Regions from separate parts of the Mesorhizobium sp. LjRoot246 genome, predicted to be linked through region 2. Evidence: riboswitches for the same ligand, from Rfam matches in the RefSeq annotation. Region 2 holds a riboswitch; the other holds the start of a gene.
The links. A riboswitch is a leader RNA that binds a small molecule or an ion and turns the genes downstream of it on or off. The one in region 2 is predicted to bind S-adenosylmethionine.
Positions count from the first base shown of each region.

Region 1 (14,946 bases), 4.6 Mb from region 2:
GCTATCTTGAAGGCGAGATAGAGGATGTAGGCCGCGGAAGCGACGGCCAGCAGCGGCGCCAGCTTCGGCATCGAGGCAAACACCGCCACCACCCCGGTTGCCACTACCAGCAGCACAGCGATAGTACCCATGACGATACCGTAGGTATAGCGCAGCGAGGGGCGCAGCCCAAAGGCCGCCCCGACGGCGGTAACGCTTATCGTCGTCGGCCCTGGGCTGCCCATGACGACCGTGGCGACAAGCACCAGCGCGAGCAGTTGGCGCCAAAGATCCGGCTGCGAAAGAAGCGGCTCAGTCATTGCACCCTCTGTCCTGCCCCCGTGCGTAGCGACGGTATGGCAGGACAAGATGGGCGTCTTGGACGTTCGTGCGAGGAGCGGCCGCCGCTCAGCCGCTCGCTTTGTCGAGTTCGGCCATGTCGGCGGCGGTCAGCTTCAGCGACGCCGCCCTGATCAGGCTGTCCATCTGCTCGGGCTTCGTGGCGCTGGCAATCGGCGCGGTGACGCCGGGCCGCGCAATCACCCAGGCAAGCGCCACCTCCGCCTGCTTGGCCGAATGCCTGGCCGACACCGCATCCAGTGCCGCAAGGATGTGCATGCCGCGCACATTGAGGTAGTCTTTCACCCCACCGCCGCGCGGGCTTTGGCCAAGATCGGCCTCGCTGCGGTATTTGCCGCTGAGAAAGCCCTTGGCCAGGCTGAAATAGGTGATGACGCCGATGTCCTCGGCCACGCACAGATCGCGCAGCGGGCCGTCAAAGGACGAGCGGTCATAGAGATTGTATTCCGGCTGCAGCACCTCGTAGCGCGGCAGGCTGCGCAGGCTCGCCACATCGAGTGCGGCACGCAACTGGGCGGCATCGAGGTTCGAGCAGCCGGCATAACGGATCTTGCCCTTGGCGAGCAGCTTCTGGTAGGCGCCGAGGGTTTCCTCATAGGGCGTCGTCGGGTCCGGCCAGTGCGACAGATAGAGGTCGATGGTGTCGGTCTGCAGCCGCCTCAGCGATGTGTCGACGGCCTTTTCGATGTAGGCCGCGGACAGATCCTTGTGCCCCTGCCCCATATCCGAACCAACCTTGGTGATCACCACGACCTTGTCACGATTGCCACGGTCTTTCATCCATTTGCCGATGATGGTTTCCGATTCACCGCCCTCGTGGCCGGAGACCCAGCGCGAATAGGAGTCCGCCGTATCGACTGCATTGAAGCCGGCGCCGACGAAGCGGTCGAGCAGGTCGAAGCAGGTTTTCTCGTCGGCGGTCCAGCCGAAGACATTGCCGCCCAGAACCAGCGGCGCGATGGACAGGTCGGTGCGACCGAGACGACGTTTCTGCAAGGCGGATCTCCGGGATGATTGGGGCGGGCAAATGGCGCCCGCAGGCTGAGGTTTGGAGCCTAACCTAGGTCTTGCCTGATCGAGGTCAAAGGCCTGGCCGCCTTTTTCCGCAGAGCCAGCTTCACAAAGGCGCGACCAACCTTGCCACATTCTCCAACCAGTGGTCGCGAATGCCCAGCGCCTCAAGATGCTCCAGCGTGCTCATCACATAATCCTCGTTGATGCCGGATTGACCGACCGCGCCGCGCACCACGGCCGCTGCCTCCGCCGCATCGAGCGCGCCGGCATATTGCTCGTGCTGGCGGTCGACGATGTAAGCCACCGCGTCGACCGTGCCGCCGCCGTCGAGGCGAATTTTGAGCATGCGTTCGAGATAGACATTGGTGACGAGTTCGCGCTCGCGCAGATAGGCGATGACCTCGTCGCGCAAGTCGCCGGGAACGCGGAACGCCAGGCCGACGCAGGAGCCGCCACGGTCGAGGCCGAGCACCAGTCCCGGTCGCTCGCGCGTGCCGCGATGCACGAAGGAATAGACGCAGAGCGACCGGCGGTAGCCATGCAGGCGGGCGCGCTGCGTCTCGATATGCGCGAAACCCGGTCGCCAGATCAGCGAACCATAGCCAAACACCCAAAAATCGCCCATATCGCCGCGCCTGATTGCAAAAGATGCCAACACCGCACCGGGGACCGGTGTTTTTTCCGCCCGTCCCGTCTAACTATTCGTCTCTGTCTACCTATCGTTGGCGGAATCGACTGTCCGTCCGCAACATCCATGCGTTAACGAGAGCCAAAGCATGACGTCAAGTGACGAACGCCAGCCGAGTAGCCGTCGCCGCCTGTTCTGGCTTGCCGCGTTCATCGTCGTGCTGTTTGCTATCTACAGCGGCGGCTGGTTCTATCTGGCTGACCGGGTCAGGAACGAAGCCGACAAGGCGGTCGCCACGCTCAACAAGAATGGCGTCGAGGCCAGCTGCGCCAATCTCCAGGTCAGCGGTTATCCCCTGAGCTTTACCGTCTCCTGCGACAACCTGGCCTATGAGGACGATGCCAGGAACATTGCAGCCTCGGCCGGCAGCTTCAACGCAGCCGCCCAGATCATCCAGCCCCTGTCACCGGTCGCCAATCTGCGCGGTCCGCTCAGAACCTCGGTTCCGGACATGATGCCGCTGTGGATCGATTGGGACAATCTGCAGGCCAATTTCAAATTGTGGTGGCCGCTGCCGCGGCAGATGTCGCTGCAGGCCGAGGGCCTGTCCGGCCAGACCGATCCGGCCGACGATACCGATCCGGTGCAACTCTTCAGCGCCGGCAAGGCCACCGGCAAGTTGCAGCCGAATGGGGCGGATATCGACTATGTCGGCAGTTTTGGCGATCTCGAGATCGACCCTGAGGCGATCGGCGGGCGCGTGCTGCCGGCGCTCGATGCCAGCGGCGACGTCACGCTGAAGAACGGCGTCGCGCTGATCGGCACGCAAGTGAAGAGCCTGCGCGGCCAGGCGATCGAAATCCGCAACCTCGACCTTTCGTCTGGGACCGCGCGTATCACGGTTTCGGGACCTCTGTCGGTCGATGCCGAAGGCCTGGTCAACGCGGATCTGATGATCAGGCTGCAGGACCCGAAGGCGGTGGCGGCCATCCTCGGCACCGCCATACCCGAGCAGAAAAACCAGATCGAGCAGGGTTTTTCTGCCCTGGCGGTGCTCGGCAACGAACCATCGATGCCGCTGAAGGTGGTCAAGGGCAAGGCCTCGCTCGGCTTCATTCCGCTGGGCAAGATCAAGCCGGTGGAATAGCTCCATTATGGCAAGACCCGTGAAGCTGCTGAGTGTTGGCGCACTGACGCTGGACACCATCCTGCGTGTCGAGACACTGCCCGTGCATCAGGGCAAATTCATCGCCTCCGACGGCGTCCAGATCGCCTCGGGGATGGCCACGAGTGCTGCCTGCGCCGCGCATCGCCTGGGCGCCGAGGTGTCGCTGTGGGCGAGCGCCGGCGACGATGCCGTCGCCGACCAGCTTATCGCCGGCATCGAGGCCGAAGGCGTCGATTGCAGCTTTGTGCGCCGCGTGAGAGGCGCCCGCTCGGCGCTGGCCTCGATCCTGGTCGACGCGCATGGCGAGCGCATCATCGTGCCGTTCTACGACAGGCTTGCCCAGGCCGATCCCGAAGCCTTGCCGGTCGCCGACCTCATCGCATTCGACGCCGTACTGGTCGATGTCCGTTGGCCAGGTGCGGCGGCACTCGCCCTCAATGCGGCCCGCGCCCTCGGCCGTCCGGCGATCCTCGATGCCGACACCGCGCCGCTGGAGGTCCTGGAACAGCTGTTGCCGCTCGCCACGCACATCGTCGCTTCGGAGCCGGCGGCGCGCATCGTCTGCGGCCAGGCGCTCGATCCGGAAACGGCTTGCGCGGATCTCGCCAGCCGCACCGACGCATTTGTCGCGGTGACCGGCGGCGCGGCGGGCAGTTGGTGGCACGACCGTCGCGCAGGCTGTGTGCGCCATGTCGAGGCGCCAAGGATCAAGGCAGTCGACACACTGGCCGCCGGCGACGTCTTTCATGGCGCCTTCGCTGTCGGGCTGGCGGAAGCCATGCCGGTCGAGCAGGCTTTGCGCTTTGCCAGTGCAGCCGCCGCGCTCAAATGCCTGCGCTTCGGCGGCAGGCTGGGCGCGCCGGACCGTGCCGAGACGCTGGCGATGATCGCGGCGACCTGGCCTGCCTGAAACAGTTTAGCTCTTCACCGGATGTTCGACAGCCTGGCGGCCGAAATCGGGCACGTCGATGTCCTGGCCGGCCTCGATGATCGAGCGGCGCACGGCCCGCGTCCGGGTGAACAGGTCGAAGAGTTTTTCGCCGTCGCCCCAGCGGATCGCGCGTTGCAACGACGCCAGATCTTCCGAGAACCGCGCCAGCATTTCGAGGATGGCATCCTTGTTGTGCAGGCACACGTCGCGCCACATGGTCGGGTCGGAGGCGGCAAGGCGGGTGAAGTCGCGAAAACCGGAAGCCGAATATTTGATCACTTCGGACTTGGTCACCGACTGCAGATCGTCGGCGGTGCCGACGATGTTGTAGGCGATAATGTGCGGCAGGTGCGAGACGATAGCCAGCGTCATATCGTGATGCTGCGGGTCCATGGTGTCGATGTTGGCGCCGCAGCGGCGCCAGAATTCCGAAAGCCTCTCCAGCGCCTCCGGGTCGGTGTCGGGCACCGGCGTGAATATGCACCAGCGATTGTCGAACAGGTCGGCAAAACCGGCATCCGGGCCGGATTTTTCCGTGCCGGCCAGTGGGTGGCCGGGAATGAAATGGACGCCGGCTGGCACATAAGGCTGCATCTGCGCGATCACAGACGCCTTGGTCGAGCCGACATCGGTGAGGATCGCGCCCGGCTTCAGCGCCGGCGAGACTTCCTCGGCCACCGCGCCGGACGAGCCGACCGGCACCGAGACGATGACCAGATCGGCATCGCGGACCGCTTCCCTCGCATCGGTGGTGTAGCTATCGCCCAGCCCCAGCTCCTCAGCCCGCGCCAGCGTCGCGGCACTGCGTGTCGAGATGGCAACGTGACGGGCCAGACCCTCGCGGCGGATGACGCGGGCCAGTGACGAGCCGATCAGGCCGATGCCGACCAGCGCGATCTTTTCAAACATCGGTGATGTCATGGTGTTCTAGCTTTTCAGGAATGTCGTGAGAGCGGCGACAACGCCGCGATTGGCCTCTTCAGTGCCGACGGTCATGCGCAGCGCGTTGGGAAAGCCGTAGCCGGAAACGCGCCGCAATATATAGCCGCGCGCCGTCAGATAGTCGTCCGCCGCCGCTGCGGAATGTTTCTGATCGTTGGGAAAGTGAATGAGGATGAAATTGCCGACGCTGGGCGTCACTCTCAGCCCAAGCTTTGTGAACTCCTCGCTCAGCCAGGCCAGCCAGGTCTCGTTGTGCGCCACGCTGCGCTCGACATGGGCGCGGTCGCGGATCGCGGCGATGCCGGCCTCGATCGCCGTTGCATTGACGTTGAAGGGACCACGCACACGGTTGATGGCGTCGACGATATGCATTGGCGCATACATCCAGCCGATCCGCGCCCCGCCGAGGCCGATCTTGGAGAAGGTACGAGTCATCACCACGTTCTCGGCGCTGCCGACCAGCTCGATGCCGGCTTCGTAGTCGTTGCGGCGAACATATTCGGCATAGGCCGCGTCGAGCACCAGAAGCACGTGCCTGGGCAGGGCGGCATGCAGCCGGCGCACCTCCTGGAACGGCACATAGGTGCCGGTCGGGTTGTTGGGATTGGCCAGGAACACAATCTTCGTGCGCGGCGTGACGGCGGCCAGGATTGCGTCGATATCGGCGCGCTCGTCTTTCTCCTTGATCGTCACCGGAACGGCACCCGCCGACTGGATGTAGATCTTGTAGACCATGAAGGCGTGTTCGGTGATGATAGCCTCGTCGCCGGGCGCCAGATAGGTCTGCGCCAGCAGGCCGAGGATCTCGTCGGAACCATTGGAACAGATAATGTTCTGCGGATTGAGGCCATGCACCTCGGCGATCGCTTCGCGCAGCCGCCTTGCAGTGCCGTCGGGATAGATGTCGAGCTTGCCGGCGATCTCGCGCGCGGCTTCGATCGCCTTCGGCGATGGACCAAGCGGATTCTCGTTCGAGGACAGCTTGTAGACCTTGGCGACGCCCGCAGGCGCCGTGCTCTTGCCCGGCACATAGGCGTCGATGTCCATGATGCCCGCGCGCGGGGTTGGACGTGCCTTGTCCGGTGTCTGGCTCATGTCGCAAAATCCGTCGAGAACGCTTCCTGAGGGAAGCCGCAGCGGAAATACAAGCCGTGGCCCGCAATGTCGAGAGGTGACAATCTCCGGACCAAGGCTGGCCGTTGACGCAGGCGCGCCACGGCCCTAGAAGAGGTGCGAACTTCCGTGGTGATTTGGCCGGTCGGCTTGCAGCCACGTTAAACAACTTGCTAAAGGGCCGTTTGCATCCTGTAACCGGCTTTGCGACTGCAATGCCGGTTTTTTTGTCCGCGCCGGCCGGGCACCCACATTGGCATCGATTTTCGAAAAGCACGGTGCGTGGATTCAAAGTGAGATGGATGTCATGGCCGTTCTGCGCGCCCGCAAACCCAACAACGAGGCCGACCAGCCGTCGAGCCCGGTTTTGCGTTTTGGCTCCGACAAGCCGCTCAAGCTGGACGCCGGCACACTGCTGTCGCCGTTCCAGATCGCCTACCAGACCTACGGCACGCTGAACGATGCCCGCTCCAACGCGATCCTGGTCTGCCACGCGCTGACGGGAGACCAGCACGTCGCCAGCACCAATCCTGTGACCGGCAAGCCCGGCTGGTGGGAAGTGCTGATCGGCCCCGGCAAAATCATCGACACCAGCCGCTTCTTCGTCATCTGCTCCAACGTCATCGGCGGTTGTCTCGGCTCCACCGGCCCCGCCTCGACCAATCCCGCCACCGGCAAGCCCTATGGGCTCGACCTGCCTATCATCACCATCCGCGACATGGTGCGGGCGCAGCAGATGCTGATCGACCATTTCGGCATCGAAAAGCTGTTCTGCGTGCTCGGCGGCTCGATGGGCGGCATGCAGGTGCTGGAATGGGCGTCGAGCTATCCGGAGCGCGTCTTCTCGGCGTTGCCGATCGCCACCGGCGCACGCCATTCCTCGCAGAACATTGCCTTCCACGAGGTCGGCCGGCAAGCCGTCATGGCCGATCCGGACTGGCATGGCGGCAAATATTTCGAGCACGGCAGACGCCCGGAAAAGGGCTTGGCGGTGGCGCGCATGGCCGCTCACATCACCTATCTGTCGGAAGCCGCCCTGCACCGGAAATTCGGCCGCAATCTGCAGGACCGCGAAGCGTTGACCTTCGGCTTCGACGCCGACTTTCAGATCGAAAGCTATCTGCGCCACCAGGGCATGACCTTCGTCGACCGCTTCGATGCCAATTCCTACCTCTACATGACGCGGTCGATGGACTATTTCGACCTCGCCGCCGACCATGGCGGCCGCTTGGCCGATGCCTTTGCCGGCACGAAAACCCGTTTCTGCCTGGTGTCCTTCACGTCGGATTGGCTGTTTCCGACCGAGGAGAGCCGCTCGATCGTGCATGCGCTGAACGCTGCCGGCGCGTCGGTGTCCTTCGTCGAAATCGAGACCGATCGCGGCCATGACGCCTTCCTGCTCGACGAGCCGGAATTGTTTGCCGCCATCAACGGCTTCATCGGCTCGGCCGCCCGGGCGAGAGGGCTGAGCGCATGACCCCAGAAAATTTCAGACTTGTCCGTCCGGGATCGTGCGCCACACAGGAGGCGACATCATGAGCGTCAACGGCAGCCAGCGCGTCGACCTCGAGGTAGTCGCCAACCTCATCCCGCCGCAGTCGCGCGTGCTCGATGTCGGTTCGGGCGACGGCTCACTGCTCGAGCTCTTGCAGGACACCAAGCAGGTCGACGGCCGTGGACTTGAGCTGTCGCAGCGCGGCGTCAACGAATGCGTGGCGCGCGGCCTCTCGGTCATCCAGGGCGATGCCGACAAGGACCTCGAATTCTACCCCGACAAGGGTTTTGATTTCGTCGTCCTGTCGCAGACGCTGCAGGCAACCCGCAACCCGAAGCTGGTGCTCGACGAACTGCTCAGGATCGGCAACCGCGCCATAGTCTCCTTCCCCAATTTCGGCCATTGGCGGGTGCGTCTGTCGCTGTTCCTCAACGGCCGCATGCCGGTGACCAAGGATCTGCCCTATTCCTGGTACGACACGCCCAACATCCACTTCTGCACCATCCGCGATTTCGTCAATCTGTGCGACGAGCTCGGCGCCACCGTCGAAAAGGCAACCGCGCTCGATGCCAATGGCCAGAGGATCGGGTTGTCGATGCCGTGGTGGTTCTGGAATTTTTTCGGCCAGCAGGCGGTTTTCTTATTGAAGCGGTGAGCCGCAAGCTATCCCAGAACATCCGTCGCCTTGTGCGGATGTTCGACGCCGTCGGCGAACACCACGTCGGCCTCCGAATTGTCCGTACGCAGCTCCAATATCGCCTGGTAGGCTGGTGAATTGTACCAGCCATGCACATGCTGCCTGTCGGGGAATTCGATTATGATCAGATGGCCCGGCCAGCTGTTCTCGATCACCTCCACATCGCCGCCATGAACCAGAAAACGGCCGCCGAAAGGTTTCAGCGTAGCATCGATCTTGTGCAGGTACTCGACGATCTGCGGACCCATCGTGGCTTGGCGCATATGGGCAACGGCGTAAGCGGTCATGATTGTACTCCCTTTGGATCGAAGCCGACCGGGCCTCCTAAGGGCAATCTGCCGAAACACTGATCTCAAAGCGATTACGTCTGAGGTAATGGGGTACATGTTACCCAGTAGGGCGGGCGCCTCCGCCTAGTACGCAAATCGGCCAAGCCTACCGGTCAAGTTCGGGAAAATAGGGATCCGATAGGAATCGCCTGTCCCGCTCGCCTTGCAGACAGTCTATCGGCATGGTCGCGTCGACGGGGATGATCCCGGCGTTTTGAATGCCGCTTACTTCAAGGATCAGCTTGCGCCGGATTGCCGTCGAGAATTCGGCGGCCTGATAGATCGGCAGCACGAAGGAACCGGGGCCTCCGGTCACGCACTGCGCATAATATTGATCGAGATGACTGAAGGTGGGCGACGGGCTGATCAAGATCGGCAGGCCATTGACGACGATGCCTTTTGCGGTCGCCGCATCACGCGTCGCGGTGACAGGCGGCCCGATATTGTTCGGACCGTCACCCGAAATATCGATGACGCTGCGTTCGCCCTCGAAGGAAGTGCGATCGAAAAGCTCGGTGCCAAACGCCAGCGCTCCGGAAATCGAGGTGCCGCGGAAGCTCCGGAACGGTCGGGCCGCGACCTTGTCGGCGAAGCTGTTGGCGCTCTCTGCACTGTCGATGATCTGCCAGCCGATGATCGCGTCGTCGCGCACCGTGCCGGCCCATTCGAAATAAGTGAGCGCGATGCGTCCCGTGGCGCCGGCACGGACAGCCTTGATAAAGTCCGGATGCCGCAACGCCTCGACATAACCGGCGCGCTGCAGGGCGAACTCCTTCTCATCCATCGACAGCGAAATGTCGACCGCCAGCACCAGCTCGACGTCGACGGCAAGCGCGTCCGGCGGCGAGGCGGCGGGAGCAGCCTGGGCACAGACAAGACAGGCAAGCAGGCGCACAGCATCAAGCATGGCCATCGCCAGGTTGTTTCTCCCGACGAGCTTCCCTCGCGATCACGGCAAAATAAAGCTTTGCACCGGCAATCCGAACAGCGGCCTATGTATTGTGGCGAGCTGCGACTGGCGGCGGTTCTATCGCGCCGGCCCTGACGCGGGCGGGCTTCAGAGCCGGCGCACCGGAATCCTTGACGATCGTCAACGCGCGCGGAAAGAAGTGACTGTTGTGCTGGCCGCGGCCGATGTTGAGGATCGCGGTCCCCGGCAAGCGCTTCCCGAGCATCGACAGCACCCGTCTTAGCGACGGGCCGTCGAACGCATCCAGGGCTTCGTCGATGATCACCCATTTCGGCTGCCGCAGGGCAAGCCTGGCGAAGGCCAGCGAACGTTGCTCGTCATCGCCCAGCTCGTGGTCCCAGCGCCGGGTGCGGTCGAGCGACGACGACAGCCGCTCCAGACCGACCTCGGCAAGCACCGCAGAAATGTCGGCATCGCTCGCCGGCGCAGGTCCGTCCGAGTGATCGAGGACCTCGCGCAATGTACCGGTCGGGAAATAAGGAACGCGCGGCACGAACATGGGGGTTTCTCCCGCCGGCAGTCCGATCCGTCCGCTTCCCCACGGCCACAGTCCGGCAAGAGCGCGGAAGAACAGCGTCTTGCCAGCGCCCGGATCACCGGTGATCATGACGCGCTCGCCGGGGCGGATTTCGACATGCTGGTCGGCAAGCCGGGCGCAACCCTCCGGCGAGGCGACTTCAAGCTTCTCGAAAGTCAGGTTGCCATTGGCGTTTTCGCCGAAGGCGATGCGCTTTTCCGTGTCGTGCAGCACGTCGGTTTCATTGAGCGCGATGCGGAAATCGGCGACGCGCATCAGCGTGGCGCGCCAATCGGCAATGCCGCCGATGTTGTTGATAAACCAGCGCAGGGACGAGTGGACCTGATTGAAGGCACCGACCGCCATCATCAGCCCGCCAAAGCTGATGTCGCCTGCGAAATAAACCGGCGAGGCGACCAGGATGGGTGCCACGACAGTGATCCAGCCATAGGTATCGGTCACCCAGGACAGGTTGATCTGGGCGCTGTAGATGCGCCGCATGGCGCCCAGCACCGTGCGGAGGTCGAGTTCAAGCCGTCGCCTGGCGTCGGCCTCGCCACGATACAACGCAATGGCATCGACATTCTCGTTGACGCGCACCATCGAGGAGCGCAACTCGGCCTCGCGCGTGTAGCGATCGCTGTTTAGGCGGATGAGCGGGCGCCCGACCAGCCAACTCAGCCATGAGGCAGTGCCGGCATAGAGGATGGCGGCCCAGACCATGTAGCCCGGTAGGGCCAGCGAGGTCCCGCCAATGTGGAACACGAAGCCGGAGGACAGCTCCCACAGCACGCCGACGAAGGACACGAGCAGGATGCACGACTGCAACAGGCCGACGCCGAGATCGGTCGACAGGTCGGAAAGATGTGCGGCGTCCTGCTGCATGCGCTGGTCCGGATTGACGCCGATGGCGCCTGCATTGGCCAGCCGAAAGGCGCGCGCCGGCCGCATCCACTGGTCGATCAGGTCCAGCGTCAGCGCCTCGCGCAGCTTGAGCCTGATCATCTGATTGAGCCAGGTCTGGCCAACATTGAGCACCAGAAGTCCACCGGCTATTGCCGCAAAGACGAGAAGCTGGTGCAGGAAGGCCGCCATGTCGCGGCGGGCGAGCGCATCGTAGAAAGGCTGATTCCATCGGTTGAGCAGAACCTGGCCGATCGACGTCGCGATGATCACGGCCATGATGCCGACCGATGTCCACAGCAACCACTTGCGAACCGGCGATCCCGCCAGCGCCCGCCGGATCGTCGCCACCTGATCGCTCAGGCTGCTTGCTTCGACCGCCACGGCAACCGGCTGAATAGCGGCGGCATTGTCCGGTTGATCAGCCATAGCCAAGGTCCTTGCGTTCAGTGCTGAAACCGGTTGGGGAGACTTGAAGGCGTCCGTCGTTCAAATGGACTGCCAGATGGGCTGTCAGTCCACCTACGACAGATAGGCGGGAAAAAGACCGCAGGCACTCGTGCCGTGATCACGAAGCCGTCACCTGCGCAACCGATGGCTTGGTGTCCCCGGCCTCCTTGCAACGGCCAAGCCGGGTGGCGCCATGCGGTGATAGCACCGGCACGAAGACGCGGCGCGAGGCGCGCTGGGCGACCGGCACGCCTTGATAGAGCCGCTTCTGCGCCTCGACGACGATGACCCCGGAAAAGATCGGCCACAGCCGCCGGCCGGCGCGTTCCAGCACATTGTGGAACCGCATCATGAAACGCCGCCGTGATGGTGGAAAGAACAGCGCATCGGACCAGGCGGCGGGCGTGAAATTCGCCTCGCGCAGCAATTCGGTGAGCTGCCCGCGCGAAAAGGGCCGGCCATTGCCGAATGGGGTGTGCTCGAAGCGTGCCCAGACGCCGCGCCGGTTGGGCACGACGATGACGACGCGGCCCGCCGGGGACAGCACGCGCCAGATCTCGTTCAGCGTTTCACGCGGGTTCTCGACATGTTCGAGCGAATGGACGAGCAGCATGCGGTCGATGCAGGAATCGACCAGAGGCAGTTCCTCGTCGAAGACCAGTGCCGTCGCCGTTGGCCCTACCGCCGGCCACACCACCGCACCTTGCGTTGCCGGCATGAAGGCAAAAACCCGCTCGGCGTCGGTGCCGAACCGTTCCAGCCAGGGCAAGGTATAGCCGAGGCCGACCAGCCGCTCGTTGGGCACGGCTGCCCATATCGACGACAACGCCATGGTGATCGAACGCTCGGCGAACCGGCCGAGCGTTGTCGAATAGAAGGAGCGAAGATCGACGATGTCGGAATGCATGGCAGGGATGTAGCCGTGATATCAGCGGGTTTCAACAACATGCTGGGATGACATCCGCGCATCAGCGCCCTATGTCTGCGGCGACAACGGAGAGATGCGATGCCGGTCGAAATCGAACAGTTCATGTGCCGCAGCGACAATTTCGGCGTGCTGGTGCATGACCCCAAAAGCGGTCAGACCGCGATCATCGACGCGCCCGAGGAAGCGCCGATCCTGGCCGCGCTCAAGCGCACCAGCTGGACGCCGACGATGATCCTGACCACGCATCACCATGGCGACCACGTCGAGGCCAACCTGGCGCTGAAGGAGCGCTTCAAGCTGCGCATCGTCGGCGCGGAAGCCGAAAAGGCGAAGATCCCCGGCATCGACGAGACCGTCGGAGACGGCTCGGTTCTCCATCTTGGCGATGAAAAGATCGAAGTGATCGCCACGCCCGGCCATACCGCCGGCCACGTCTCCTACTACTTGCCCGCGTCGAATGTGGCATTCACCGCCGACACGCTGTTTGCGCTGGGCTGCGGCCGGCTGTTCGAATGCAAGCCGCCGGTGATGTATGAATCGCTGAAGAAGCTGGCGGCACTTCCGGCTGAGACGGCCATCTATTGCGGCCACGAATACACGCTTTCCAACGCCCGTTTCGCACTGACCGTCGACCCGACCAATTCGGCATTGAAGGAGCGTGCTGCCAAGATCGAAAAGCTGCGCGCCGACAACAAGCCGACGCTGCCGACGACGATCGGCGAGGAGCTGTCGACCAATCCCTTCCTGCGCTGGCACGATCCGGCGATCCGCAGGCATCTTGGGCTGGAGAATGCCTCGGACGTCGAGGTCTTTGCCGAGATCCGCAAGCGTAAGGACAATTTCTAGAGCCCGAGGGTATCGTAGGCGCCATGACCAGTTCCGCCGAAATCATCGCGACGCTCGGCCTGAAACCGCATCCGGAAGGCGGCTGGTACGCAGAGACCTTTCGCGATAGCGCTGGCGGGCCGCGCGGTCATTCGACCGCGATTTACTTCCTGCTGGAGCAGCATCAGGTTTCGGCCTGGCATCGGGTCAAGGACGCCGCCGAGGTCTGGCATTTCCATGCCGGCGCACCGCTGGCGCTGTCGATGTGGGAAGAAGGCAGCGCCGTTGTGGAGCAGGTGCTCGGCATCGATCTCGCAGCCGGTGAGCGGCCTCAGATCATCGTGCCGGCAGGCTGGTGGCAATCGGCGCGCAGCCTGGGCGAATGGACGCTGGTCGGCTGCACCGTCGCGCCGGGCTTCGAGTTTGCCGCCTTTGAGCTGGCCGAACCCGGCTGGCAACCGAAACAACCCTAACTCAATAAGAACCCAAATTTAGCAGGAACCCGAGCGTGATCGCGAGTTGAGCGGCATAGTACAACGCCCAGACGGCGAAGCGCATCCAGGGACGGTGCGGCGAGATGGCGGCGACCAGGAATTTCTCCGTGGCGAGCAGCCCGTCGGATGCCATGAACAACAGGGCGCCGCCAATCACCGAGACGTTGCCGGTGGTGAGCGCCGAAACACCCATCGCCAGGATCGCGGCGACATAGACGGCGATCGGAACGCGCAGGCTTGGGCCGACGCGCCGCCATAGCGCCACCAGCATGACGAGCGCAAAGACGGCCATTGCGAGCGCGATCGCTCCGCGCCACGATTCGGCGCCAAGCAACTCCAACCCGCCACCGCTGCGCAGGAACAGCGCGACATAGATGACGTGAGCGAGGAGAAAACTGGCCAGCCCGCCGAGAAAGGCCTTTTCGCCGTCGCGTGACAGGAAGGCGTCGCCGACGGCGCTGAGCGCAAGGGCTGCGACCAGCAGCAGCGGGCCACCTTGCAGCCCCGCCAGTACGGCAAGCATCGTCACGGCAAGCGTCTTTGCCGCCGAGCGGGCGAGCGTCGGCGGCATGCTTGACGTGAACGCATGGATCACCGCCGCCACCAGCGAAAAGATCAGCGTCGCATTGGCATTGGCATCGATGCCGCCTGGAAACGGCATCGTCATGCCTGGGCTCCGCCTTCGGATGCCCGGGCTCCGTCTTCGGATGCCCCGGCTCCACTTTCGGTCGCGACCGGCTTGCGCAGGAACAGGGATTTTGCGGCGAGCGCCGCTCCGCCGGTGATCAACACGCAAGCGGCGAGGATGCGCAGCGACGGCTCGGCGACGCCGGCCGCGATCAGCACCAACGTCGACAACAGCGGCGCCGCGTAGCTTGCAGCACCCAGCACCTGGATGTTGCCGCGCTTGACGCCGATGTCCCAGGCATAGAAGGCTGCCCCGACAGGCATCAGGCCGAGGCCGAGCACGGCCAGCCACTGGCCGACGCCGTCAGGTAGCACGGTTTGTTCCAGCGCCAAATGGCAGACGAACGACAGCACCGCGGTTGCGGCACAGAACCAGGTGACAATGCTGGTCGGCACCGACGGGAAGCGCCGCGACAACAGCGAATAGGACGACCACAGCAAAGCGCAGACGGCGGCCATGGCATAGCCGAAGGCATAGCGGGCGTCGAAGGCCAGCCCGCCGCCCTTGGTGACGAT
Region 1 covers NZ_CAXUSN020000001.1:1,703,612-1,718,557, reverse strand. Annotated here, with positions in the region: gene ACSQ3L_RS08240 (LysE family translocator) at 1-299, opposite strand, end outside; gene ACSQ3L_RS08235 (aldo/keto reductase) at 388-1,335, opposite strand; gene ACSQ3L_RS08230 (gamma-glutamylcyclotransferase) at 1,457-1,978, opposite strand; gene ACSQ3L_RS08225 (DUF2125 domain-containing protein) at 2,130-3,128, shown strand; gene ACSQ3L_RS08220 (sugar kinase) at 3,136-4,059, shown strand; gene ACSQ3L_RS08215 (prephenate/arogenate dehydrogenase family protein) at 4,066-5,001, opposite strand; gene hisC (histidinol-phosphate transaminase) at 5,008-6,117, opposite strand; SAM riboswitch at 6,255-6,332, shown strand; gene metX (homoserine O-acetyltransferase MetX) at 6,443-7,612, shown strand; gene metW (methionine biosynthesis protein MetW) at 7,671-8,285, shown strand; gene ACSQ3L_RS08195 (DUF1330 domain-containing protein) at 8,294-8,614, opposite strand; gene ACSQ3L_RS08190 (DUF1194 domain-containing protein) at 8,763-9,563, opposite strand; gene ACSQ3L_RS08185 (ABC transporter ATP-binding protein/permease) at 9,649-11,475, opposite strand; gene ACSQ3L_RS08180 (class I SAM-dependent methyltransferase) at 11,615-12,403, opposite strand; gene gloB (hydroxyacylglutathione hydrolase) at 12,503-13,270, shown strand; gene ACSQ3L_RS08170 (cupin domain-containing protein) at 13,294-13,722, shown strand; gene ACSQ3L_RS08165 (lysoplasmalogenase) at 13,724-14,410, opposite strand; gene yddG (aromatic amino acid exporter YddG) at 14,407-14,946, opposite strand, start outside.
Region 1: linked by a shared signal. The riboswitch ahead of metX (homoserine O-acetyltransferase MetX) and the one ahead of ACSQ3L_RS30485 (O-succinylhomoserine sulfhydrylase) in region 2 are both predicted to bind S-adenosylmethionine.

Region 2 (14,946 bases):
GTGCATGTGCACATGTTCGGCACGGCGACGCTGTCCTTCGCCGACGGCATCAAGACCGAAGCCGGCGATTTGTTCGAGATCGAAGCCAAGGATTTCGGCCTGCCGCTGCGCAATCCGCTCGAGATCGAGCAGCCGGTGCAGGTGGCGGTGAAGGCGCTGTGAGGGCGGATTTTTCCTTCTCCCCCTTGTGGGAGAAGGTGGATTGGCGCGTAGCGCCGAGACGGTTGAGGGGTGTTCCAGCGGAGTGAGACGTTGGCGTTCCCTGGAACACCCCTCATCCGTCGCCTTCGGCGACACCTTCTCCCACAAGGGGAGAAGGGAAGAAGCGCCCAACCTCAATAGATATCGAAATCGAAATACTTGGCCTGGATCTTCTTGTAGGTGCCGTCGGCGACGATGGCGTCGATGGCCGCGTTTAGCTTGTCGCGCAGGGCCGTGTCTTCCAGGCGAACGGCAATTCCGGCTTGCGTCTCAGTACCCTTGACGTCGCCAACCAGCTTGCAGCAGCCGTCGCTTGCCTTCTTCAACCAGTCCATCAGCACGAACTTGTCCGAGATCACGGCGTCGAGACGGCCGTTGGTCAGGTCGGTGATCGCCTCTTCCTGGGTCGGGTAGAGTTTGGCCTCCGCGCCCGCCTTGCCATATTCATTCTGGGCATAGTCGGCCTGCGTGGTCGAGGCCTGGGCGCCGACCGTCTTGCCGGCCAGGGCCGACGGTTCGGTCGAGGTGAGATCGCTGTCCTTCGGCGCCACCAGAGCGAGCGGTGTCGTATAGTACTTGTTGGTGAAGGCGACCTGCTTCTTGCGCTCCTCGGTGATGCTCATCGAGGCGATGATGGCGTCGAATTTCTTGGCCTGCAAAGCGGGGATGATGCCGTCCCAGTCCTGGGTGACGATTTCGCACTCGACCTTCATCTGCGCGCACAGCGCGTTGGCGATGTCGATGTCGAAGCCTTCGACCTTGCCGTCAGCTGTAATGGTGTTGAACGGCGGATAGGCGCCCTCGGTGCCGATCTTGATTTTCTCCGCTGCCTGCGCCGACAAAGAGCCGGCCGCCACCACCAGCATGGCAGCGCTCGCTGTCGATACGATCCATCTTGAAATCTGCATATTCTTGGTTCCCCTTGAACGCCGCCAGCCTGACGGACGGCAAGGCAGCCAAGCATGGCGAGCCAGCGCAGGCAAGTATTTTGCCTGGTGGTAATAGGCGCTCAGCGCGCGGGGCGGAAATGCTTGGACAGCTTCAGGCCCTGCGCCTGGTAGTTGGAGCCGAGATCGATGCCGTAGAGCGCCTGCGGCCGCTTCAGCATATGCTCGTAGACCAGCCGGCCGACGATTTGGCCATGGTCGAGGATGAACGGCACTTCATGGCTGCGCACTTCCAGCACCGCCCGGCTACCGGTGCCGCCGGACGCGGAGTGGCCGAAGCCCGGATCGAAGAAGCCGGCGTAGTGGACGCGGAACTCGCCGACCAGCGGATCGAAGGGCGTCATCTCGGCGGCGTAGAAGGGCGGCACATGCACCGCCTCCTGGCTGACGAGGATATAGAATTCATCAGGGTCGAGCACCAGTTCGCCGGCGCCGCTCTTGTGGATCGGCTCCCAGAAGTCGACGACCTCCTGTGCCGCACGCTTGTCGACATCGACGAGGCCGGTGTGATGCTTGCCGCGATAGCCGACCAGCCCGTTTTGATCGCCGTTGAGGTCGATAGACAGCGCGATGCCGCCGCCGGAAATGTTGGGCGGTTCGGTGGCGACCAGCGTCTGCGCGCGATGCAGGTCGTGCAGCTCGGCTTCCGAGAGCAGCGCATTGCCGGTGCGGAAACGGATCTGCGACAGACGCGAGCCGGTGCGCACGACGATCGGGAAGGTGCGCGGGCTGACCTCCAGATAGAGCGGCCCGTGATAGCCGGCGGCGATCTTGTCGAACTCGTGGCCGCGATCGGTCATGACGCGCGTGAAGATGTCGAGCCGTCCGGTCGAGCTTTTCGGATTCGCCGAGGCCGAAATACCCGCCGGCAATGCCAGGCTTTCGAGCAGCGGCACGATATAGACGCAGCCGGTTTCCAGCACAGCGCCCTCGGCCAGATTGATCTCGTGCAGCTTCAGCCGGTCGAGCTTTTCCGAAACCTTGTGGTTGGGACCCGGCAGGAAGGAGGCACGCACCCGCCAGGCCTTGTCGCCGAGCCTTAGATCAAGACTGGCCGGCTGGATCTGATCGGCATCGAGCGCACGCGCCGACTTCAGCGCGCCGGACTGGAACAGCGCCGATATGTCCTGGTCGGGAAGAATGCCTGTCTGCCGCAAGGCTCCACTCCTAGACAAGACGATTTTCTTGTCGCAGGTTCTTGTCGCAAAACCGTGGAACACTTTTGCGGAACCTGCTTGGTACAAACCTCTTAATGAAGCCGGCAATTGACGCAAGCGCGGTGCGGGTCTAAAGGGTCGTTATCCCGTGGTGATTTGGCCGGTCGGCTTGCAGCCACGTTAAACAAGTCGCTAAAGGACCGTCGGGCCGCAAGGCCGTATGGACCGGTTGCGACTTTCGCGGCCGGTTTTTTTTGTGTCTGGAAGAAGAGCGATGAGCACCAAGAAGCGCAACTGGAAGCCTCAGACGGCACTCGTGCACAGCGGAACGCTGCGTTCCGGTTTCGGCGAAACGTCGGAAGCGATTTACCTCACCCAGGGCTATGTCTACGAAACGGCGCAGGCCGCCGAAGCCCGTTTCAAGGGCGAAGAACCGGGCTTCATCTATTCGCGCTACGCCAATCCGACCGTCGACATGTTCGAGAAACGCATGTGCGCGCTCGAAGGTGCGGAAGACGCGCGCGCCACCGCCTCCGGCATGGCCGCGGTGACGGCTGCCCTTCTGTGCAGTGCCAAGGCCGGCGACCATATCGTGGCGGCGCGCGCGCTGTTCGGCTCCTGCCGCTGGGTGGTCGAGACGCTGGCGCCGAGATACGGCATCGAGGCGACGCTGGTCGACGGCACCGACATCGCCAACTGGGAAAAGGCGGTCAAGCCGAACACCAAGCTGTTCTTCCTGGAGAGCCCGACCAATCCGACGCTGGAAGTGGTCGATATCGCCGCTGTCGCCTCGCTTGCCAATTCGATCGGCGCCAGGCTGGTCGTCGACAATGTCTTCGCCACGCCCCTGCAGCAGAAGCCCTTGCAGCTCGGCGCGCATATCGTCGTCTATTCGGCGACCAAGCACATAGACGGCCAGGGGCGCTGTCTCGGCGGCGTCATCCTGTCGGACAAGAAGTGGATCGACGAGAACCTGCACGACTATTTCCGCCATACCGGTCCGAGCCTGTCGCCCTTCAACGCCTGGACGCTGCTGAAGGGCCTGGAGACGCTGCCGCTGCGCGTGCGCCAGCAGACGGAAAGCGCAGGCAAGATCGCGGATTTCCTGGCCGAGCGGCCGGAAATCGCCCGCGTCATCTATCCCGGCCGTGCCGACCACCCGCAGGCCGATATCGTCAAGAAGCAGATGGCGGGCGGCTCGACGCTGATCTGCCTCGACGTCAAGGGCGGCAAACAGGCGGCCTTCGCCCTGCAGAACGCGCTCGACATCGTGCTGATTTCCAACAACCTCGGCGATGCCAAGAGCCTGATCACCCACCCGGCGACGACGACGCACAAGAATCTGAGCGACGAGGCACGCGCCGAACTCGGCATCGGGCCGGGCACGCTCAGGCTGTCGGTTGGCTTGGAAGACACCGACGATCTGCTTGAAGATATCGCGCAGGCGCTGAAGGCCAGATAAGAGGGCTGTCGTTTCAGGCGCCAGACGGCGTCTCTTCCAGTTCGGCCGTCTTGGTGCCGATGGTCATCGCATTGCCGCGCCAGTCGACGGCGCCACCGAGCCAGCCGCGCGCCCACATCGCCGGCAGGATCAGGTCGCGCGCCATGATCGCGGCGATTATGCGTGGCGACAGGTACCAACCTTTGGACCAGGCCAGGGCGCATTCCGGAAGATAGAAGGCCGCCAGCACGGCGATGGCGGTTGCCCAGAGGCCAATGCCGGCGCTTGCCGCAGCAAGCAGCGCAAGCGCCAGCGGCACCACCGCGCCAGTCAGGATTTCGGGTGCGAAGAACAGCGGGAAGGTGACGCGACGCAGGCGCGCCCAGCGGGCCTGACGTGACCAGATCTCGTCAAACCTGCGCCGCCCGAGCGGCTGCTCGAAGGGCGCGGAAACGAGATTGACGCGCAAGCCGAGGCCGTTGACCAGCTTGGTCGCGGCGGCGTCCTCGGCGATCTCGGCGGCCAGCGCGCGGATGCCGCCACTGGCGTCGAGCATCGGCTTGTTCCAGAGCATGCTCTTGCCCTGGGCAAAGCCGAGGCCAAGCGCCTCGCCGGCATATTGCCAGCGCGCCTGCAGCGTGTTGAGGAAGGCGCATTCGACCTCGGCCCAGAAGCCTGCCGGTCGCGAGCCGATCGGGGTCGAACAGACAAGGCCGGTTTCGGGCCGCCATGCGGCCATTAGGTGCTGGACGTAGTCTCTCGGCATCAGCACGTTGGAATCGGCCAGGATGACCCAATCGTGGCGCGCCGCTTCCCAGCCCTTGACGCAATTGTTGAGTTTCGGATTGGCGCTGACGCGGTCGTCGCCGACAAGCAGCCGGGCCGCCACCTTCGGAAACAGGACAATCGCCCTGTTTATCAATTTGACTACCGGATCGTCGGCATGGGCGACGCAGAAAATCAGCTCGTAGCGCGGCCAATCGAGCGAGAAGGCGCGCTCCAGCGTCTCCTGTGTGAATGGTTCGACGCCGCGCGACGGTACGATGATCGACACCGCTTGCTGCTTGCCGGCCGGCGGCGCGATGGTGCGGCGCCGTTTCAGACGCGAAGCGGCAAGCAGGATGCTGGCGAGATTTGAGAGAATGAGAGCGATCGAAAGCGAGGCGGCTATGAGAGTGAGTTCCATCGAAATCCGGTCACTCCAGAATCGGTGCGCATAGCGACCGATTTCAACAGTTCGACAGAGCGCCCGATTCGCGCGGCACCAGTCCGCGCACACCATCATTATCATATGTCACTTAAATGACATTCTTTGTCGGCACCTGCCCACGATGTCGGCCGGAGAAGGCCGCGGTCCGTTGACCTAATCGCACGGAGCGCCGAAAGTTCCGCCGAAGCCGTTTTTTGGAGCCGCTTATGTACAGCGCCGTCACGCGCAACATCGAAGTTCAGGTCAGGCCGTTCTATCTGGAGGACCGCTCGGATCCGGCCGAGAACCGCTATGTCTGGGGCTATCAGATAACGATCGACAACCAGTCGGACGATTTCGTGCAGCTATTGTCGCGCTATTGGCACATCACCGACGGCACCGGCCGGGTCGAGGAGGTGCGAGGCCCCGGCGTCGTCGGCGACCAGCCTGAACTCAATCCCGGCGACAGCTACCAGTATACGTCCGGTTGCCCGCTCTCGACACCGTCCGGCATCATGGTCGGGCACTACACGATGCGCAACAACCGGGGCGAGACGTTCGACATCGCCATCCCCGCGTTCTCACTCGACCTGCCGGGGACGCGGCGGACGGTGAATTAGTTTCGCCTCACCGGCCGCGAAGCGACCGGTGAGGCGTGGTTTTCTTTACTGGGCCGCAAATTCCGCCGGATCGAAGTCATATTGCTTCGAGCAGAATTCGCAGGCGACGTGGATGCCGCCGTCCTCGGTGCTGTCCTTGATCTCCTGCGCGGAAAAACCCTCGAGGATGCCACGGATCTTGTCCCGCGAGCACGAGCACTGGTCGGCGACCGGAACGCCGCCGAAGACGCGCACGCCATGCTCGTGGAACAGCCTGTAGAGCAGCCGCTCGGCGCCGATCGTCGGGTCGATCAGCTCGGTCGGCTCGATGGTGCCGAGCAGCGCCAGCAACTCCTGCCAGGAATTGTCGGCCGGATCGTGGATCTCCTCGCGCGGATCGCCATCGCCACCCGGCAGGTCCGGCACGCGCATGCGCTCGGGCGACTGCGGCAGGAACTGCGCCAGGATGCCACCGGCGCGCCATTGCTCACGAGCACCGCCGGGGCCGGGCGTCAGCAGCTTGGCCACCGACAGCCTGATATCGGTCGGAATCTGCTCCGATTGACGGAAATAGGTGCGTGCCGCATCCTCCAGCGTCTCGCCATCGAGCTGGACGATACCCTGATAGCGCTGCGTATGAGCGCCCTGATCGATGGTCAGCGCGAGAACGCCGCTGCCGAGCAGCGTCTGCTGGGAGGTTTCGCCCGCCGCGACCAGCGATTCCAGCCGGTCGGGATCGAAACGCGCATAGGCGCGCAATGCCGAGGGCGTGGAGAAATCCGCGACCAGCATGTCGACAGGCCCGTCGGTGCGGGTCTGCAGGATGAATTTGCCCTCGAATTTGAGCGAAGTGCCGAGCAGCACCGTCAGCACACAAGCCTCGGCCAGCAGGCGGGCGACCGGCTCGGGATAATCGTGACGGCCGAGGATGGCGTCGAGCATCGGCCCGAGCTGTACGGTGCGGCCGCGCACATCGAGCGGGCCGACCTCGAACGGCACGACGTGATCGTCGCCGGCGTAGCCGAATTCGCCGAGTTTGGGGTGATGTTCAGTCACTTGATAGGTTTCCAACATGACAAAGCTCCGGGGCGCGGCCATGCCGCCCTCCGGGGCGCATGCGTCGAAACGCGCTTGATTTGCGTGATGCGGCGCAAATAGGCATCACAACCCCGCAGATCAAGCTCCCAGAGATCAAGCGCGGAGACACCAGGCGAGCACGGCCTTCTGGGCATGGAGCCGGTTCTCGGCCTCGTCGAAGACCACCGAATGCGGCCCGTCGATGACCTCGTCGGTCACTTCCTCGCCGCGATGCGCCGGCAGGCAGTGCATGAACAGCGCGTCCGGCTTGGCCCTGGCCATCAGCTTGGCGTTGACCTGGTAGGGCGAGAACACGTTGTGGCCGCGGGCGCGATGCTCCTGGCCCATCGACACCCAGCAATCGGTGACGACGCAGTCGGCCTGATCGACGGCTTCCTCGGGCGAGCGGGTGAAGTGCAGCTTGCCGCCATGCGCCTGCGACCAGTCGATATGCTTCTGCGCCGGCTCGCTGCCTTCGGGAACGGCGACGTTGAGGTTGAAGCGGAACCGGGCCGAGGCCTCGAGCAAGGAATGCAGCACATTGTTGCCGTCGCCGGTCCAGGCGATGGTCTTGCCGGCGACCGGACCGCGATGCTCCTCGAAGGTCATGATGTCGGCCATCAGCTGGCAGGGATGGGTGTCGTCGGTCAGTCCGTTGATCACCGGCACGGTAGCGTTCTCGGTCAGCTCCAGCAGCCGCACATGCGAGGTGGTGCGGATCATGATGGCGTCGACATAGCGCGACAGCACCTTGGCGGTGTCGGCAATGGTCTCGGAGCGGCCGAGCTGCATCTCGGTGCCGGTCAGCATGATGGTCTCGCCGCCAAGCTGACGCATGCCGACGTCGAAGGACACGCGCGTGCGCGTCGACGGCTTGTCGAAGATCATCGCCAGCACCTTGCCTTCGAGCGGCTTGGTCCGCTCGCCGGCCTTGAGGCGCGCCTTTCGTACCACCGCATCGTCCAGCATGAAGCGCAGATCGCCTTCGGAGACGGCGGAAAGATCGGTGAAATGGCGAACTGACATCGGCAATGGTTCCGGGATTACTTCGCAGCGGCGGCGGCGATCGCCTCCGCCAGGCCTTTGGCGCCGGCGCGGATGCGGTTGAGCGCGTCGTGGATCTCGGCATCGGTGACGGTGAGTGGCGGCAGCAGTCGAATGACGTTGTCGCCGGCCGGAACCGCCAGCAGGTGCTGGTCGCGCAGTGCCATGTTCACCTTGGTGTTGGGCATGGCGCATTTGAGGCCGAGCATCAGTCCGGCGCCCCTGATGTCCTCTATGACCTCGGGAAACTCGTCGGCGACCGATGCCAGTCCCTGCTTCATCAGCAGCGCCTTGCGCTGGACGTCTTCGAGGAAGCCGTCTTCCAGAACGACATCGAGCACGGCGTTGCCGACGGCCATGGCCAACGGGTTGCCGCCGAACGTGGTGCCATGCACGCCTGCGGTCATCCCGACGGCCGCTTCATCGGTGGCAAGGCAGGCGCCCATCGGAAAACCGCCCCCAATGCCCTTGGCGATCGCCATGATGTCGGGCGTGACACCGGACCATTCATGCGCGAACAGCTTGCCGGTTCGGCCAATGCCGCACTGGACCTCGTCGTAGATCAACAGCAGGCCGTGCTGCTCGCACAATTGCCGCAGCCGCTTCAGCGATTGCGTCGGCACCGGGCGGATACCGCCCTCGCCCTGCACCGGTTCGATCAGGATGGCGGCCGTCTCCGGCGTGATCGCCTTTTCGGCGGCGTCGATGTCGTCGAAACCGACCTGGTCGAAACCTTCGACCTTGGGGCCGAAGCCTTCGAGATATTTGTACTGGCCGCCGGCCGCGATAGTCGCCAGCGTGCGGCCATGGAAGGCGCCTTCGAAGGTGATGACGCGGAAGCGTTCGGGATTTCCTTTGACGAAATGGTAGCGCCGTGCCGTCTTGATCGCGCACTCCAGCGCCTCGGCGCCCGAATTGGTGAAGAACACCTTGTCGGCGAAGGTGGCGTCAGCCAGCCGCTCGCCAAGCCGGCTCTGCCCCGGAATCTCGTAGAGATTGGAAACATGCCAAAGCTTGGCGGCCTGCTCGGTGAGTGCTGCGACCAGATGCGGGTGGCTGTGGCCCAGCGAATTGACGGCTATGCCGCCGGCGAAGTCGAGATATCGCTCGCCCTTGTCGGTAACCAGCCAGGTGCCTTCCCCGTGGTCGAAGGCCAGGGGTGCGCGAGCAAAGGTCTCGTAAAGCGCCGAACCGCTCATTATATGCGTCTCCGGTACCGGAAAATCAAAAAAGCCGCCAAAGCGGCGGCCTGTGCGGCTTATCGTGTTTTTCGGCCATGAAGTCAACGAAAACGTCGCGTAGTGACGCGCGGCAAGCCCTCTGACGAGACGCCGGCTCATAAGCGACCGGGCAAGTTGGGGAAAACCGAAAAAACCGATTCGTGTTGCACTTGGGACTCTTGTCACCGAGTCAGCGCATATAGTAGTTGTAGTCGAGAAATAACTAGATTTCGTGCGGCGGACCTAATCACCAGATATATGTGGTGTCTGCCCCGGCAAATTTTGCCGGGTCGGGAGTGGATTCCGATTGCCGCACGCTTAGCAGGAGCGCGGTCTCATGAACTGGACTGACGAGCGGGTAGAACTCTTGAGGAAACTGTGGTCGGAGGGTCTGAGCGCAAGCCAGATTGCTGCGCAGCTTGGGGGGGTCAGCCGCAATGCGGTCATCGGCAAGGTGCATCGGCTGAAACTGTCGGGCCGAGGACGCTCGACCGCCGCGCCGGCACGCCAAAAGAAGGCAGCGCAAGGATCGACCGTTCAGAAATCGGTGTCGCGCGCCGCAAGTGCTGCACGCCATGTCACGACATCGATCGGCGCAACGGCCTTGCAGACGCAGTTCGATGCCGAACCGGTGGCACGCCACTACATCCGTCCGGTCGAAAATGTCGTGTTGCCGATCTCGCGGCACCTGCAGCTCGTCGAGCTGACCGAGCGGACCTGCAAATGGCCGAACGGCGACCCGCTTTCGGAGGACTTCCATTTCTGCGGCAACGAGGCCGCCGAAACTGGACCGTACTGCAAGTACCACGCCCGCGTGGCGTTCCAGCCGGCATCGGAGCGGCGGCGGAGCCGTTGAGCGAATAGCGAATAGCGAATAGCGAATAGCGAATAGAAACGGCTTGGCCTCTGTGACAGGAAGCAAGCCGTTTTTTATTCCCTATTCGCTACTCCCTATTCGCTATTCGCTATGCTTTTCACAGCCACCCATTCTTCCTAAACCGCCAGTAGAGAAACGCACAGATCAGCGCGATTGTGGCCAGCACTATCGGGTAGCCATATTCCATCCTGAGTTCCGGCATGTCGTTGAAATTCATGCCGTAGATGCCGGCGAGCGCCGTTGGCACCGCCAGGATGGCGGCCCAGGAGGCGAGCTTCTTGGTGTTCGCCGTTTCCTGACTCTGGCCGACCAGAAGGCTTGCCTCGAAAGCGAACGCCAGCACCTCGCGCAGGCTGTCGATCTTTTCCTGGACCGTGCGGATGTGATCGGTGACGTCGCGAAACAACGGATGCATGGCCGTATGGATCTGCGGCAGCTCGGCGCTGGTCAGCCGGCGGCAGACTTCGACCAGCGGAAGCGCCGCATTGCGCAGGCGCAAAAGATCGCGGCGCAGCATATAGAGCCGCTCGATGTCGGGACCGGTCATCGGCTTCAGCAGGATCTTGTCCTCGATCGCCTCGACCTCGTCCTCGATCTGCTCGAGCACAGGCATGTAGTTGTCGACGATGAAATCGAGAATGGCGTAGAGAACGAAATCCTCGCCCTTGGCCAGCGAATGCGGGCAGCTTTCCCAGTGTTGACGAACGGCGGCATAGGATGTCGAAGGGCCGTGCCTGACGCTGACGATGTAGCCCGAGCCGACGAACAAATGGGTCTCGCCGAAGGTGACCCGCCCGTCGATAAGCTGGGCGGTGCGGGCGACGATGAACAGGGCGTCGCCATATTGCTCGATCTTCGGCCGCTGATGCGGGTGCTCGGCATCCTCGATCGCCAGCTCATGCAGGTGAAACTGCGCCTGGACGCGCAACAGCAGGTTGCGGTCGGGCTCGAGCAAGCCAATCCAGACAACATGACCGGACTTTTTTGCCCATTCGCCGGCTTCCTCGATGGGAATGTCTGCGATACGGCGCCCGGCCGTGTAGACGCCGCAAGCGATAATGCCGGACGCCGGCGCAGACACCGGGCTCAGGTTCCGAACATTTTCCATCACGGCCTCCCGAAGCAAACCCACGGACGAGGATAGAGGTAAAAGCCCGGAAAGCTTAGCGTAATTCGGGTGACGGTTCGAGAGCGCGACGTTCAATTAACCGGCAATGTCGAAGAAAGGCTGATCTTGTCGGTCTTGTCGCCCTTGGGCCGCTCGGCCGGCATCTGTTCGCCGGTGACGATATAGTAGATGGTCTCGGCAATGTTGGTGGCGTGATCGCCGATACGCTCGATGTTCTTGGCGCAGAACAGCAGATGCGTACAGGGCGTGATGTTGCGCGGATCTTCCATCATGTAGGTCAGCAATTCACGAAACAGCGATGTGTACATGGCGTCGATCTGGTCGTCGCGATCGCGAACAAAGCCGATTTTCTCCACCGAGCGAGACGCATAGACGTCGAGCACGTCCTTGAGCTGGGTCAGCGCCAGGTTGGTCAGGGCCTCGAGGCCGCGGAACAAGCTGGTCGGCTGGCGTCCGTCGGTGACGGCGACCACTCGCTTGGCAACGTTCTTGGCGAGATCACCAACCCGTTCGAGGTCGGCGGAGATGCGAATGGTCCCGACGATCTCGCGCAGATCCGTTGCCATCGGCTGCCGCCTGGCGATGATGATGATCGCCTTGTCGTCGATTTCGCGTTGACCCTCATCCAGTACGGAGTCATCGCGGATGACCTTCTGGGCGAGGCTTGGGTCGGCATTGACGAGAGCGGTGATCGCCTGCTCGACCATGCGCTCGGCGTGGCCGCCCATGGCGGCGATGCGCTTCGACAGATATTTCAGCTCTTCGTCATAGGCGCTGACGATGTGCACGGACTGCATGGCAAAATGCCTTCCCACGGGGTGTTTTAACTTTGAGTCGTTTCCTCGAATCCCCGCTGATACGCTAGCCAGATGACAGAAAAAAGAAACGGCCTGCTGGAAAACTAGGGCGGTTTCAGTGCGTCGGCAAATGAACCGAGAAGGCGGCGCCCTGTCCGACCCCGGACTTGATCGAGAGCCTGGCGTTGTGGCGCGTCAGGATATGCTTGACGATCGACAGGCCAAGGCCGGTGCCTTTCTGGGTGCGGCTCGTCTCGACATCGACACGGTAGAAGCGCTCGGTGATGCGCGGGATGTGTTCTTCGGGAATGCCGGGGCCAAAGTCCTTGATCGTCACGTCGATGCCCGGCTCTGATCCGGCATCGCTGTGCGCGATCGACACCATCACGCGCCCGCCCGACTGCCCGTATTTGCAGGCGTTTTCCAGGAGGTTCTCGAAAACCTGGAAAAGCTCGTCGCGATCGCCCGGCACATCGAGCGGCCCATCGGCATAGTCCCGCTCGATGGCAACGCTGTTTTCCCTGGCCAGCGGACCGAGCGAGTCGATGACGCTGTCGACGGTCTCGCGCAGATCGACCTCGGTTCCCGGCTTCAGATAGGGCTTCATCTCGAGCCGCGACAGCGACAACAAATCATCGATTAGACGCGCCATGCGGCCGGTCTGGCTCTGCATGATCTGCAGGAACTGGTCGCGCGCCGCCGGATCGTTGCGGGCCGGCCCGCGCAGCGTCTCGATGAAGCCGGCAATGGAGGCCAGCGGCGTGCGCAGTTCGTGGCTGGCATTGGCGATGAAATCGGCGCGCATGCGGTCGATCCTGCGCGCTTCGCTCTGGTCCTTGAACACCAGCACATAGAGATCGGTGGCGTGACCGACCGAGGATGCGCTCACCCGGTAAGCCCGTTCGACCGGCAGCTTCTCCGTATAGTCTACGACATCGGAGGCGACATCGCCCGACAGCACGCCATCCAGCAGAGCCTGCATTTCCGGTGCCCGGAACTTCAAAGACAAAGATATGCCCGGCGCGATCCCGCCGAAGGCGGCGAAAGCGGCGGCATTTGCATGCACGATGGTGGCGGTCCGATCGAAGATGATCAGCGGATCGGCGACGGCGGCGGCCAGGTATTCACCGGAGAGCCGCTGCAAGCCGATGGCCTCGATGGCAGCGCCGCTCTCGGTGGATTGGCGCGCGCCGGCGACCGGCAGTATTGCCGCGGCAAGCAGCAAGAGCAGCGCCGCAAGGACGACATAGGCTGAAATCGCGGCCAAGGCATAAACAGCGAGAACCGCAACAATACCGGCCGCGAGCAGCCAGCGGCTGTTCCACAGCCGGGCGGCCATGGTCTGCGCCGCACCTTTCTGCTCTGCGTCCAGATTGGTCATTCGCTCGCGCGCCCGCGTCCCATGTCTTCCCACCGGTCGGGCGGCAACGAAAACTTCCGCTGGACCGCTTGCCGCATGACCCAAAAATCGGGAATCGATTTTCGGAAAGGATCATGCGCAAATTAAAAGTGCTACAGCGTCCTTTGCGAGTCCAAACGGCGCGCGGCGCTCTAGTGGCTCCCAATAGCATGAGTCCAGAGGGTTAGAAGGGTTCGTCTCGATGAAAAAAACCAAGGAAAACTCCGCCACGCCGACTTCGGGACCGCTGAAGATCAGGATCGATGGCAAGGAGCGGGAGTTCGACATCGAAAACCCCGTGCTTCCCGACTGGGTCGAGGACAACAAGCTGACCGCAGGCGGCTATCCCTACGACAAGAAGATGAAAAGCGACGAGTATGACGAGACACTCGAGACGTTGCAGATCGAGCTGGTCAAGGCGCAGGCCTGGCTGCAGTCGACCGGCAAACGGGTGATGGCGCTGTTCGAGGGCCGCGACGCTGCCGGCAAGGGCGGCACCATCTTCGTGGTGCGCCAGTATCTCAACCCGCGCACGGCACGCAACGTGGCGCTGACGAAGCCGACCCCGACAGAGATGGGGCAATGGTACTATCAGCGCTATGTCGACCATTTCCCGACATCGGGCGAGTTCGTCACCTTCGACCGATCCTGGTACAACCGCGCAGGCGTCGAGCCGGTGATGGGCTTCTGCACGCCCCAGCAGCACGAGCAGTTTCTCGACGAGACGCCGCATTTCGAGCGGATGATCTCCAACGAGGGCATCTACTTCCTCAAGTTCTGGCTGAACATCGGCCGGGAGACGCAGCTAGAGCGCTTTCACGACCGCCGCTACAGCCCGCTGAAGAGCTGGAAGTTTTCGCCCATCGACGTTGCCGGCATCACCAAGTGGGACGACTACACAAAGGTGCGCGACACCATGTTCGAGCACACCCACAAGGAATTCGCGCCGTGGATCATCGTGCGCGCCAATGACAAGCGGCGCGCGCGGCTGGCGGTCATGCGCCGCATCCTGTTGTCGCTGCCCTATGAGGGGCGCGATCTCGACGTGATCGGCAAGGAAGACAAGAAGATCATCGGCGAAGGACCGTCCTTCCTGGGAAAACAGGACTGACGCTCCTTGCGCCGCGCGACCAAGGCCGCGCGGCGCGTATTGCTTGACGCATTCGCTCAGGCGGCGAGCCGGGCAATCCGCTGCAATCGCCGCAGCGTGGTGTCGTCCTGGAGTGCCTGCTGGAAAAGCGAAATCTCCTGATCGATGCGGTCGCAGAGCGCCTGGGTATTCCCCTTGAGCAGGCCGCGCGTCTGCAGCAGGGCAGCAACCGGTTTCTTGACAAGCTGTCTCGCCCTGCCGAGGGCCGCTTCCTCGACGCTGCCGCCCGGCACGATCTCGGCGACGAGGCCGAGCGCCTTGGCGTCCTCGGCGCGAAGCGTGTCACCGAGGCAGAAGAAGCGGAAGGCACCGGCATAGCCGAGCTTCTGCGGCGCCAGGATACTGGTCGCGGCATCCGGCACCAGGCCAAAATCGACGAACGGCACCCGGAAGCTGCTTTCATCGGACGCGATCACCATGTCGCAATGGAACAGGATGGTGCAGCCGACGCCGACCGCATCGCCGTCGACGCAGGCAAGGATGGGCTTGGGAAACGTCGCCAGCGTGCGGAACAGGTCGGTGACGGCGGCGATCAGCTTCTGGTGCTTGGTGGCATCGAGGAATTCGGAGAAGTCGCCGCCGAGACAGAAACAGCCAGCGAGGCCGCGCAGCACGACGACGCGGACCTCCTCATTGTCGGCGGCTTCATGGAAGGTCCTTGCCAGGCTTTCATAGGCTCTCCTGTCCAGCACCGGCCGACCATCGGTCGACGACACGGT
Region 2 covers NZ_CAXUSN020000001.1:6,298,342-6,313,287, forward strand. Annotated here, with positions in the region: gene araD1 (AraD1 family protein) at 1-162, shown strand, start outside; gene ACSQ3L_RS30475 (ABC transporter substrate-binding protein) at 336-1,109, opposite strand; gene ACSQ3L_RS30480 (2'-deoxycytidine 5'-triphosphate deaminase) at 1,211-2,305, opposite strand; SAM riboswitch at 2,444-2,521, shown strand; gene ACSQ3L_RS30485 (O-succinylhomoserine sulfhydrylase) at 2,580-3,767, shown strand; gene ACSQ3L_RS30490 (ceramide glucosyltransferase) at 3,781-4,932, opposite strand; gene apaG (Co2+/Mg2+ efflux protein ApaG) at 5,163-5,555, shown strand; gene ACSQ3L_RS30500 (Hsp33 family molecular chaperone) at 5,601-6,632, opposite strand; gene argF (ornithine carbamoyltransferase) at 6,726-7,637, opposite strand; gene ACSQ3L_RS30510 (aspartate aminotransferase family protein) at 7,655-8,854, opposite strand; gene ACSQ3L_RS30515 (GcrA family cell cycle regulator) at 9,213-9,731, shown strand; gene ACSQ3L_RS30520 (magnesium and cobalt transport protein CorA) at 9,850-10,860, opposite strand; gene phoU (phosphate signaling complex protein PhoU) at 10,953-11,678, opposite strand; gene ACSQ3L_RS30530 (ATP-binding protein) at 11,794-13,059, opposite strand; gene ppk2 (polyphosphate kinase 2) at 13,280-14,188, shown strand; gene ACSQ3L_RS30540 (enoyl-CoA hydratase-related protein) at 14,245-14,946, opposite strand, start outside.